Regions from separate parts of the Salinithrix halophila genome, predicted to be linked through region 1. Evidence: predicted binding sites of a transcription regulator. Region 1 holds the regulator's gene; each other region holds the start of a gene.
The links. Region 1 encodes CtsR, which represses protease genes until heat stress. Its sites were predicted from a motif close to ATGGTCAATAAAGGTCAAACA; they were not measured.
Positions count from the first base shown of each region.

Region 2: the regulator CtsR is predicted to act here: its motif matches at 1,509-1,529, upstream of clpP (ATP-dependent Clp endopeptidase proteolytic subunit ClpP).
Region 3: the regulator CtsR is predicted to act here: its motif matches at 1,433-1,453, upstream of ACFOUO_RS04885 (ATP-dependent Clp protease ATP-binding subunit).

Region 1 covers NZ_JBHSAP010000004.1:62,850-67,032, reverse strand. Annotated here, with positions in the region: gene ACFOUO_RS01355 (HAD hydrolase-like protein) at 1-364, shown strand, start outside; gene ACFOUO_RS01350 (MgtC/SapB family protein) at 384-1,079, shown strand; gene ACFOUO_RS01345 (CtsR family transcriptional regulator) at 1,376-1,846, shown strand; gene ACFOUO_RS01340 (UvrB/UvrC motif-containing protein) at 1,853-2,383, shown strand; gene ACFOUO_RS01335 (protein arginine kinase) at 2,401-3,477, shown strand; gene clpC (ATP-dependent protease ATP-binding subunit ClpC) at 3,526-4,183, shown strand, end outside.
Region 2 covers NZ_JBHSAP010000015.1:326,112-330,294, forward strand. Annotated here, with positions in the region: gene ACFOUO_RS11830 (hypothetical protein) at 1-476, opposite strand, end outside; gene clpP (ATP-dependent Clp endopeptidase proteolytic subunit ClpP) at 857-1,447, opposite strand; tRNA gene ACFOUO_RS11840 (tRNA-Arg) at 1,574-1,648, opposite strand; gene rpoN (RNA polymerase factor sigma-54) at 1,976-3,373, shown strand; gene ACFOUO_RS11850 (sugar-binding transcriptional regulator) at 3,539-4,183, shown strand, end outside.
Region 3 covers NZ_JBHSAP010000007.1:568,327-572,509, reverse strand. Annotated here, with positions in the region: gene ACFOUO_RS04885 (ATP-dependent Clp protease ATP-binding subunit) at 1-1,356, opposite strand, end outside; gene ACFOUO_RS04880 (hypothetical protein) at 1,693-2,007, shown strand; gene ACFOUO_RS04875 (carbon starvation CstA family protein) at 2,254-3,954, shown strand; gene ACFOUO_RS04870 (cory-CC-star protein) at 4,016-4,183, shown strand, end outside.

The DNA.
Region 1 (4,183 bases):
GGCGAGCAACGGATTGGGCCCCTATATAAGAGGAGTGATCCGTACATTTTCCTTGGAGGACTTGATCGAGGAGGGTTATTCAGCGGGAGAGCATGCAATCGGGGAGAAAGATCGGTTGGTCGGAAAGTTGATGAAAGAACAGGGAATCGACAGCGGATATATGGTGGGAGATCGTAGTTCCGACGTCCGTGCGGGCAAAGCCAACGGGTTGACGGTGATCGGCTGTCGGTATGCAGGTTTTCCTCAGTTCGGGGAGGGGGATGAATTAACGGGGGCGGATGGGGTAATCGATGCCTTCCCTCAGTTGTTGGAAATCGTAGGATCACCCCGAAAATACGATAAGGCCATACCGGATTTGAGATGATAAAAGGGAGGTGGGCATCATGGAAGCGGACAGCATTTGGGTGATCTCTCACGGAGAAACGGCCTGGCGGCTATTGCTTGCAACAGCGTTTGGCGGGTTGATTGGATGGGAGAGGGAACACAACAATCATCCCGCGGGCCTTCGAACGCACATTTTGGTTTCCGTCGGCTCGGCCCTTATTATGCTACTGTCGATCTACGGTTTTGCCGATTTTATGGATGAGGATAAAGTCCGTTTCGATCCGGGGCGGATTGCAGCCCAGGTGGTGAGCGGTATCGGCTTCCTCGGCGCGGGAACGATCCTCCGCCAAGGGTTTACCGTCAGTGGGCTGACCACCGCCGCCTCCTTGTGGGTGGTGGCGGCGATCGGGCTGGCGACGGGGGCGGGGTTCCATTTTGCCGCTCTCCTAACCACGATCCTAGCTCTTGTCAGCCTGGAATTGTTAAACCGGGTGGAGGGCTGGATTTTCAAGCGAAAACGTTTCAAGATGATCCGCCTGGTGGTGGATGATCGCTCGGGCATCTTGGGTGAATTGACGACTGCTATCGGTAAGTTGGGTGCCCGCGTTCGCAAAATGCAGATTGATGACGCAGATCCTGTGGATAAACAGATCGAGATACACTTTACCCTCCGGTTACCCCCAGAGCTGGAAGTTACCCGGCTCTTGGAAAAGGTGAGACAGGTCGAGGGGGTAAAGGAAGTTCATGTGGACTAAATCCTCTTGACGGGAATCCGCATTGACAGCCGTATAATCGAAAAGGCCCGTGGAGGGTCTTTTTTTGGATGAGGGGCCCAGGTGCCGGTCTAGGATCGGATGGTGAACGGGTATCCCGGTACAGGGAGCGGAATCCCTGTCGATTCGTATGAAATAGGGGGCGGGACGGAAAGAATGTGAAAGGACAGAAGGGTAGATAAAACATGGAACAAGCAGTCCCCTTGGCAAAAAGAAAAGCATCCGTTAAAATGAAATTACAAAGTCAAAGTTAGTCAAAGTCAGCGGGAGGTCGTCCGATGTCGAGTATCTCGGACATCATTGAACGCTACCTGATCAAAATTCTGAATGAAGCCCCTTCGGAAGTGGTCCAGGTAAAACGGAGCGAGCTGGCGGATCTTTTCCAGTGCGTACCGTCGCAGATCAACTATGTGATTAGCACCCGATTCACGGTGGAAAAAGGATATATAGTCGAAAGCAAAAGAGGAGGCGGCGGCTATATCCGTATCCGCAAGGTGCGGTTCCCGTCACCTAAAGCTTACTATGACGTCCTTTTGCGCCTGATTGGCTCAAAGATTAGCCAGACCTCCGCCGAGGACCTCGTCGCCCGGCTTGCCGATGAGGGTCTAATGACGCCGAGGGAAGCACGTATGGTGAAAAAAATGATTTCCCGTGAGGTGCTTGATCTGCCGATCGCCCTGCGGGATTCGGTGCGTGCCCGGATGATGCGCACCGTGGTAACGATGCTATTTGCAAGCAAAGGAGAGTGACCCGGGATGCAGTGCCAGCAATGCGGCAAACGGCAGGCGACTCTTCACTATACTAAGATCATCAATGGAGAGAAGACGGAGTTTCACCTGTGTGAAGTGTGTGCCCGGGAGAAGGGGGAACAGATACCCGGTTTTGAAGGGGGCTTCTCCATCCACAATCTGCTGTCAGGGCTTCTCAATCTGGACGCCCCCGTTTCTGACAATCAGCAGCCTGTTCGGGACGGTCGTCAGGGACAGGGGCTTCGGTGTCCGACCTGTGGTCTCACATACACGCAATTTTCCAAGATCGGGCGCTTTGGATGCAGTGACTGTTACCGGTCGTTTGGAGAGCGGTTGGAACCGCTTTTTCGGAGAGTTCACGGCCATACGGCCCATAGGGGGAAAGTTCCCCGCCGGACCGGTGGCAAACTAAAGATTCGCCGGGAAGTGGAACAACTGAAACAGGATTTATCCAGACGGATCCAGAATGAAGAATTTGAGGAAGCCGCTCGCATCAGGGATCAGATCCGGTCCTTGCAGGAAAAATTGGAGAGCTAGGGGGAGGAGAGCCGGAAATGTCGCTGAAGCGCTTTACGGAACACGCATTGAGTGAATGGATGCGAGGAAAGGGGCCCCAGTCGGACATTGTCATTTCAAGCCGGGTGCGGGTGGCTCGAAATCTGTCCGGGCTCCCCTTCCCGATGCTGGCTACCTCTTCTCAATCCTCCGAAGTGGTCCGCCGAGTGGAAGATGCACTTGGCCAGGCGAAGGAGCATCCTATTCTCCAGGGAGCGGAACTTGTCCGGATGGACGATCTTTCCGAACTGGAGAAACGGGTACTGGTGGAAAAGCACCTGATTAGCCCCCACTTGGCGGAGGAGTCCCGCCACGGGGCGGTGGTATTGTCGGAGAATGAAGCGGTCAGCATTATGATTAACGAGGAGGACCACCTCCGGATCCAGTGCCTATATCCCGGATTTCAGCCTCAAGAGGCTTGGAAAGCGGCTGATGAGCTGGATGATTGGTTTGAGAAACATCTCTCTTATGCCTTTAGTGAGAAAACGGGGTATCTAACCAGTTGTCCCACAAATGTGGGAACCGGTATCCGGGCATCGGTCATGGTTCACCTGCCTGCCTTGGCGATCACCCAGCAATTGGGCCGTCTTTTCCCGGCGATTACACAAGTGGGGCTGGCTATCCGCGGTATCTACGGAGAAGGCTCGGAAGCTCTTGGGAACCTGTACCAAGTTTCCAACCAGGTAACCTTGGGACAGCGGGAGGACGAGATCATCGATAAGCTTCAAGGCGTGGTGAAACAGATGATCCAGCACGAGCGGGACGCCCGGGAACGCCTTCGAGAGATCTCCCCGACGCAGTTGGAGGACCGAGTTCACCGTTCTTATGGGGTCCTCTCCCACGCCAGGGTGATCAGCTCCAAAGAGGCGATGGAACGCCTCTCCGACCTTCGGCTCGGCATCGATATGGGCCTTCTCACCGGTGTGGAGGCCAATGTGATGAATGAACTGATGGTGATGACCCAACCCGGCTTTTTACAACAGTATGCACAAGCCCGGCTGGATTCTGACGAACGGGACATCCGTCGTGCGGTGATGATCCGGGAACGCCTTCATGATCCTGACGGGAATGGGTAACCGTTGCTTCCGGTTGATTAATAACATTCAAAGCGAGGTGGATCAGCTATGATGTTTGGACGATTTACGGAACGGGCTCAAAAAGTTCTCGCCCTGGCACAGGAAGAAGCTGTCCGTCTTGGCCACAGCAATATTGGTACCGAACATATTCTCTTGGGCCTAGTGCGAGAGGGAGAAGGGATTGCCGCCAAGGCCCTGATGGGTTTGGGGCTCGGCTTGGAGAAAATCCAGAAGGAAGTGGAAACCCTGATCGGACGCGGCCAGGGGCAGCCGACCAACATTGCTTACACACCCCGGGCGAAAAAGGTGATCGAGCTTTCCATGGACGAAGCCCGTAAACTGGGCCATACCTATGTCGGTACCGAACATATCCTTCTGGGTCTTATTCGTGAAGGAGAAGGAGTAGCGGCTCGGGTATTGAACAACCTCGGTGTCTCCCTCAATAAGGCCAGACAACAAGTATTGCAGCTCCTAGGTAGTTCTGAAGCCGTCTCTTCCAACCAGGGAGCGGGGTCAAACGCCAATACCCCCACCTTGGATAGCCTGGCCCGTGACCTGACAGCCGCGGCCAAAGAGGATAACTTGGATCCGGTGATCGGTCGTAGTAAGGAAATCGAGCGGGTCATCCAAGTCCTCTCCCGCCGTACGAAGAATAACCCCGTGCTAATCGGAGAGCCCGGAGTCGGGAAAACAGCCATTGCCGAAG
Region 2 (4,183 bases), on a different contig from region 1:
TGTCCGGCAGAGGCGTTTGAATCATCTGCTGCGGGAAGGTTCTGGCCCGAATCTTTAGGGGCTGGGGCCGGCTTGAAGCCGCAGTCCCGGAGTTGAACCTTTTCTCCCTTATTGGACGCAGGATCCTTGGCCGTAAACTGGAAGCAGGCGCTCAAATCGGCGTTCGTGCCGCCGTTCTTACCGTACCAGACGGCGATCACCTGATAGTTCCTTCCTTCGATCAGATCGTCATAATTGGAAGTAAATTGCTCCGATTGTGATCCTTCAGGCGACACTTGTTCGTTGCTTCCATTGAGGGTGACGATCCAGTTTCCCTGAGGGTGGTCGGCGTTTGGGAGGGCTACTTCGACGTAATGCTTGCCGTCTTTGGTGAAGTAGGATCCTTGAAGCTGAGTCTCCGGGGTTTCAGCGAAGGCGGAAGGGGCTGCCGTGAATGTAAGTAGACCAATCAATAAAGCGAGAGCGGCAGTCCTCAATTTCTTTGTCGAGCCTCCTCAGCCTGCCCATCCTGTCCCCTCGTCAGCGTATCATAATATACGGGAATCAGGCAATGAATTTTCTATCAAGGATACAGGGAGATCCCAGTCATGGCAGGACTTTATAAATTAGCGGAATAGTTGGAAAGAACCGGAGGCATTCCCGGCTTACGAGAAAAATTGCCGAAGAAAGGCGAGCAACATGACGGCAGCGACAACCATACAAACCCAGAACAATTGACGATCCTGCTTATCAAAGGAATTCATTGTTCCACCCCTTTCTGTGAGAGATAAAAAAACGCAGCGAATGGGTTAGTCAAGGAAGGGGAAATCAGGAAAAAGACCAGGCCCTGTGGGGCCCGGCCTTAAAATTAACCCGATCACTTTGCCGGCGGCTGGGTGATGATGTTGTCGATGATCCCGTATTTTTTTGCTTCCGCTGCATCCATGAAGAAATCACGGTCAGTGTCCTGCTGGATCTTTTTCAGAGGCTGACCGGTTTGATCTGCCAGCAGATGATTCAGTTTGTCCCTCATACGGAGGATTCGTTTAGCACTGATTTCGATGTCGGATGCCTGGCCTTGGGCTCCGCCCAGGGGCTGGTGAATCATCACTTCGCTGTTGGGAAGCGCCAGCCGTTTACCCGAGGTGCCGGAGGAGAGCAAGAAAGCACCCATGGATGCAGCCATACCGACACAGATGGTCTGGATGTCGCACTTCACATGTTGCATCGTGTCATAGATGGCAAAGCCAGCCGAGATGGATCCGCCTGGGGAGTTAATGTAAAGCTGGATGTCCTTGTTGGGATCTTCAGTCTGCAGGAATAGAAGCTGGGCCACGATCGTGTTAGCGACGGCATCGTTGATTTCGCTGCCCAAAAAGACGATGCGGTCTTTCAACAAGCGGGAGTAGATATCGTAGGACCGTTCCCCGCGGTTGGTTTGTTCTACCACATAAGGAATCAGGTTCATGTCGGTTCCTCCTCTGTCAGGTGGATCGATTGCAGTTCCATGATAACCCAAAAGATCAACAAAGGTCAACGTAGGTCAAACCTCTGGGAAAAAAGACGGTATCCGATTCGGATACCGTCTTCTTCGTGGTGCGCCTACCAGGATTCGAACCTGGGCACCTGGTTCCGGAGACCAGTGCTCTATCCCCTGAGCTATAGGCGCATATGTTCTATTATCCAGCGACAAAGAACATTATATCGAAGCCCGGACGAAAAAGCAAGAGGATTTATTGGAAAAATCCCATGTCTAACTCGCCTTCGGGGTTTTGGGCGATCCGAATACCGGAGGGGCAAGGGAGTATACAGTTTTTGTTAAAAGTAACCACTAGCGCTTTGTGCTAGAATAGATAGAAAAGCATCCGGTTATCTTTCCTTATTCTTCCCAGTTTGTTCGGCCTTTAACCTCCTTTTTCACTTTTAGCCGCGCCGGATTGCGAGCATCAAAAGTGATCGGCGCCACATATACTGAAAAACGCGGAGGTGACCACATATGGCTCTGTCTATGGGCTATGGCCTGGCACAGGAGCAGCGCATGAAGTTGGTGATGACCCCCGAATTGCGCCAGGCGATTCAAGTACTGCAATATCCGGCTGCGGATTTAATCCAGTATATACAAGAGCAAGTGATGGAAAACCCAGTCTTGGAGATGGAAGAACCTCCCCCGTCGAAGGAGGATGAGCCCTTTCATGTCAGTGAAGAAAAATTATCCGACTGGGCGGCTTTCTTGCGTCGGGGAGAAGGAGGCAGGCGCACGGGTATCAATTGGGATAAAGAAGACCGGTCTCTAGAGCGGGTGACTGCTTCAGAAGAAACGCTGACCGATGTCTTGGAGGGGCAGATCCGGCTTCTCTCTCTCGATTCGAAGCAACATCGTATCTGCCGCTATATTATCGGAAACCTGGATGAAGACGGTTATGTGGAGGTGCCGTCCAAACAAATATGTAAGCGCTTTAATATCGACGAAGAGGAATTGGAAGGTTGTTTTCGGATCATTCATTCTCTTGACCCTGTAGGTGTCGGGGCTCGCTCCCTCTCTGAGTGCCTCCGGATTCAACTCCTGCGGGAGGAAGAACTTGACCCGATTGCCCTGGATGTCGTCGGACATTGTCTGACGGATCTAGCGGAAGGGCGTTACCGGAAAGCGGCCCGGCGACTGGGATGTTCCGTTAGCGATGTGCAACGGGCGGCTGATCGCATCCGCCAATTGAACCCGAGGCCTGGGCTTGCTTATAACTTCGATTCTCCCCGTTATGTGCAACCAGACGTGTCTGTAGTGGAGAGGAACGGGATGTTGGAAGTGGTCGTGAATGAGGGATATATCCCCCGCCTCGGTATTAGCACCCACTATGAAAGGATGTTAGATCGAGAGGATGAAGGGGCAAAGCAGGCCGCTTCCTACATCAAAAGCCGGCTCCAATCGGCGATGTGGCTGCTGAAAAGCATCGAACAACGGCGACACACCCTTCACCGGGTTACCGGGGCAATCTTGGAGGAACAGAGGGAGTTCTTCGAACACGGGATTTCCCGTCTGAAGCCACTGACCCTGCGCCAGGTGGCAGAGGCTCTGGAGCTTCACGAATCAACAGTGAGCCGGGCGACCCAGCATAAATATATGCAGACTCCCCGCGGATTGTTTCCCTTCCGCTTTTTTTTCCAGTCTGGGGTGGCCACCGAAACCGGGGGGAATACTTCCGCCCAGAGCGTAAAAGATAAAATAGCACGCCTGATCGCGGAAGAAAATAAATCAAAGCCGCTTTCCGATCAAAAGATCGCCGGGATCCTTGAAGAAGAAGGGGTGCGGATTTCCCGTCGCACGGTTGCTAAATACAGGGAAGAGATGGGGCTGGGATCCTCCCAGATGAGGCGCCGATACGAAGAAGAGGTCTGAAACCGGAGCGGAAAACATCATGAAACCACTGATTTTGGGTGAATTAGATCTTGTCAAAACAGAAGGGATTGGCTAAAATCAAAGTGGTCATCCCATTTTTTTGGTCTGGTTGGGACGAAAATTGCTACATGGGACATATTTAGTCCCGGAGGCCGGAGGGGTTGGATGAACACGATCCTGGAACTGCAAAGCAAGCTGCTGCCTGACTTGATGGAAGTACTGAAAAAACGGTATGAGATCCTGCGTCATCTGCAATTGATGCAGCCTGTCGGCCGAAGGAGCCTCGCTGCTGCCCTGGGGATGACGGAGAGGGTATTGCGGAGTGAAGTCGACTTCCTCCGGGAACGAGGATTGGTACGCATTGAGAGTGTCGGCATGAAACTTTCCGATGCAGGATCGGATCTGGTGGCTGACATGGAGCCGCTAATTAAGGAACTCTTTGGCCTCACGGAATTGGAAACCCGGCTGCAAAGGTCTCTCGGACTGAAAAAAGTGGTTGTTGTACCTGGAGATTCGGATCGTTCGGATTGGGTAAAAAAGGAGATGGGTCGAGCTGTGGCCCGGATCCTGAAGATAACTGCCCGTCCGAATCAGGTTGTAGCTGTAGCGGGTGGGACGACTCTCGCCGCTGCGGCGGAGATGATGAGTGCTTTCCCCGGCCTGCGAGAGACGACTTTTGTTCCGGCCAGGGGCGGTCTTGGCGAGGTAGTGGAGTTGGAGGCCAACTACATTGCTTCTCTGATGGCCCAGAAAGCAGGGGGTCATTATCGGCTGCTTCATGTCCCGGATCAGTTGTCCGAGGAAGCCCGG
Region 3 (4,183 bases), on a different contig from region 1:
GGTTCCCTTGCGGAGCCCAGCCCGATTGCGGCGGATCGCTTTGGCCACTTTACGGACCGCTTCCTCTTGTCCGATCACTTGGGCGTTCAAGGTATCGGCCAGATGTCTCATCTTCTCTTGTTCTGCTTTTTGTAGTTTGCGGACGGGGATGCCGGTCTTGTTTTCGATAAGCTGCCGGATCATCTCCACATCGACGACAGCACGAGTTTCTTTGCCCTCGGCCTCTTCCAGCTGTTGTTCCAGTTTCCGTTCTTCGTCCCGGAGGCGGGCGGCTGACTCGTAGTCTTCCTCGCGAGTAGCTTCATCCTTTTCGGCAGCGATTTCCCGAAGGTGTTCGCGCAAACTCTCCGTATCACCGGTCTCGCTCGCCAGATTGACTTTGGAACCAGCTTCGTCGATCAGGTCAATCGCCTTATCCGGCAGGAAGCGGTCCTGGATATAACGGCTGGATAGGGTGACGCAAGCACGCAGGGCATCATCGGTGTATTGCACCCGATGGTAGTCCTCATAGTTTTTGCGAAGCCCCAGAAGGATGCGGACCGCTTCTTCCACAGTAGGCTCTTGAACCATGACCGGCTGGAAGCGGCGTTCCAGAGCGGCATCTTTCTCGATCTGGCGGTATTCCTTCAGAGTGGTGGCTCCGATGACCTGGATCTCACCCCGGGCCAGGGCCGGTTTCAGGATGTTCCCGGCATCTTGCGAGCCTTCAGCGGATCCGGCGCCCACCAATTGGTGGATTTCGTCGATGAACAGAATCACGTTTTTCCGTTCTTGCAGTTCGGTGATCAGCTGTTTCATCCGTTCTTCGAACTGCCCGCGGATCCCGGTATTGGCTACCAAGGAGGAGACATCCAGCAAGTAAACGTGTTTATCCTTCAGTTTGTGGGGGACACGTCCTTCCGAAATTCGCAACGCCAACCCTTCGGCAATGGCTGTTTTCCCGACCCCAGGTTCTCCGATCAGGACGGGGTTGTTTTTATTGCGCCGGTTCAGAGTTTCGACGACCCGTTCTACCTCTTGGTCACGTCCGATAACCGGATCGATAAGCCCGGCCTTAGCGGCATGGGTCAGATTTTTCCCCAGTTGATCCAAGAGGCCGCCGTTACGGGCCCCATCTTGGCCAGTCTGTTGCCGCAAGTCCTGGGATGGGTTTTGGTCAAACCCGCTCGATTGCGGCCCGATGAAATGGCGGAACAAGTCATCGAAGGAAGAACCATGAAAGCCCGCAGGGAATTTCATCTGGTCTTTTACTTGGTTGTAACAGTCCCGGCATAGATGAAGGCGGAGTTGTCGACCGTTCACTTTCACATGGAGTTCCACCTCAGCCGGCTGCTGTTTGCATTGGTTGCAGTGCATAACCAAACCCTCCTTCAATCGCGTTTTTATTTCAAAGGTTATGGGTGTAATCAGGATGCATCCGGTCTGACTTTTGACTTTGACTATCTTTGATCTTTATTATACGATCTCTTGTTCGAACTTTCAAGGGGGTGGGTTGAAACTGGAATAGAGCGTTGAAATTCACGGATCGGACAAAGGGGACAGCATTTTCCCACCTATGAATGGAAAGTTTGGATGGAGGGTTTTTGTTGGGAGAAAGGTCAAATTACCTGGAGAGAGGCTGGGCTTTCTACTGAGATCTTTCGTATAAACCGGGGAAAAAGGTGGCATCCTGGGAGCCAAAGGAGGGATACCATGCAGGGGAACCAGCGTGAGTATCAGTTGTCCAGTGTAGATCAGGCACTAATGGATGAGCTAACCAACCGGGTGCGGGAGTGTTACGAGGAAATGACCCGGATTTCGACCCGGGTAATCAGCAGTGAGTCACTGGCTGATACGGAGTTTAGCCGACCCGTCGGGGAGGTGCTGGAAGAAGCTCAGGGCTACATGGAGCGAACGTCAGAGTCTTTTCATGATCAGGAAGTCTGCTGGCCGGCAGGACCGGATCAAGAGATGTGTTATAAGAAAAGTGGAGGCAAGGTGATGATCCGCCCGAGGAGAGAGCGGTAACCGAGTAGGGCGATCCGGTTTTAGGTAGCAGTCTTCAAACAGGAAACTTTATCAATACCCTCTCGGGCTCTTTTTTGAGAGTCCGTTTTTTTGAAAAAGAGGCGAAATCTTGCAACTTCCAAACCCTCCCGGTTGAATAGCCTCTCATCCTCCTTTAATATAAGATTAGATGGAATTGATTAATCTTTCTGGCTATTCCCTATGTCTGATTGTGGAAGCGATTACACAGCTTGAGGGGGCGAATGCATGACTGCACCAGTGTTGCTGACGTTAGGGGCGCTAATCCTGTTTTGGATGGGGTACCGGTTTTATTCCCGGTTCCTGGCGGAACGGGTCTTCCGGTTGGATCCGGAATTCCAGACCCCGGCCCATGAATTCCGGGATGGGGTGGATCACCTGCCGACCAATCGGTTCGTCCTTTGGGGGCATCACTTTAGCTCTGTTGCGGGGGCGGCACCGATTGTGGGGCCGGCGATTGCCGTGATCTGGGGCTGGGGACCCGCTCTCCTGTGGGTGGTTTTGGGAACCATCTTTTTTGCAGGGATGCATGATTTCGGAACGTTATGGGCTTCGGTGCGCAACAGAGGAAAGTCCGTCGGTGTCATCACCCAATCGGTGATTGGTGACCGGGCAAAAGGACTCTTTCTCCTAATCATCTTTTTCCTCTTGTTGTTGGTGAATGCTGTCTTCGCTGTCGTGATTGCCAACCTGTTCACCGGATTCCCGGAAAGCGTTCTCCCCTATTGGCTGCAGATTCCGGTAGCGATGGGGATTGGGTTCCTGGTGTACAAGCGAGGGATGGGACTTTTCTGGCCCTCGATCGTCGGTTTGGTGTTGCTGTTCACCTTTATATTTGTTGGGTCGGCGTTGCCGGTGAAGCTCCCAGAAGTGATCGGCGGGCTCCCGACGACGGGCTGGTGGGTGATCGTGATGCTTCTCTATGGAGCGATTGCTTCCCGTTTGCCGGTATGGTTGTTACTTCAACCGCGAGATTATATCAACTCCCATATGCTGTTCCTCGGGCTGGGAGTTTTGTACCTCGGTCTATTTCTGACTCAACCGCAGTTCAATGCCCCTTTTTTCAATACCGCCGTGCCGGAAGGAACGCCCCCGCTGGTGCCGCTCCTCTTTGTTACGATCGCTTGCGGGGCGATCTCGGGTTTTCACGGACTGGTCAGCTCCGGAACGTCCTCCAAACAGTTGGATAAAGAAACAGACGCCCGGTTTGTCGGATACTTCGGGGCGATGGGGGAAGGGTTGTTAGCCTTGGTAGCGATCATGGCCACAGCAGCAGGCTTCGCTTCCATCGATAAATGGAATGAGCACTACGGGATGTGGGAGACGGCTAGCGCGGGCGGTGTGAAGGCTTTTGTTCTCGGAGCGGGCAACTTCCTCACCACACTGGGCATTCCGACGACGGTGGGGACAACCTTCATCTCGATCATGATCGTCGCCTTCGCAGCCACGACATTGGACACGTCGATGCGCCTTCAGCGCTTCATCCTGTCGGAAATTGGGGAACAGTATAAAATCGCTCCCTTGAAGAACCTCAACATCAGTACAGTGATCGCCTTTCTCTCCTGTGTAGCGTTGGCCTTCCTGGCTGACCCAGCCAACCCAGGGCAAGGGGGGATGGTCCTGTGGCCTCTCTTCGGGACCACGAACCAACTAACAGCAGGCCTCTCTCTGATTGTCCTTACCCTCCTCCTGTGGAAGTGGGGGCGCAACTTTTGGGTGGCGCTGGTACCCCTGGTGTTCGTGGTCGTTATGACCACCTGGAGTATGGCGCTCAGCATCTCAGGGTACATCTCTCAAGGGAAAACCCTGCTGGTCGTGGTCGGGGTGTTAATTCTTGCTCTCAACGTGTGGTTGGTTTTGGAGGGAATCCTGGCTGCGAATCGGCAACGGGCCGACAGGATTTCCCGAAACGGCGGTGCCTCTCTCTGAGCACGTCCGAAGATCGGGTTGACCAAGGCGGAAAGGGACACGTAAAGGTAGGTGTACATCGATGGAGATCACAACGAAAACGAAGGCAATCTGGAACCAGTTGAAGCACTTTTACGATGAAATGTATTTCGCCCCCTACCGGCGAACGATGCTCAAAGAGGTCCGAAACGAAGAGGACGTTTTTAAACTGCTCGCCTTTTCGGAGGTGCTGGGGATCCCCAACCCGGTT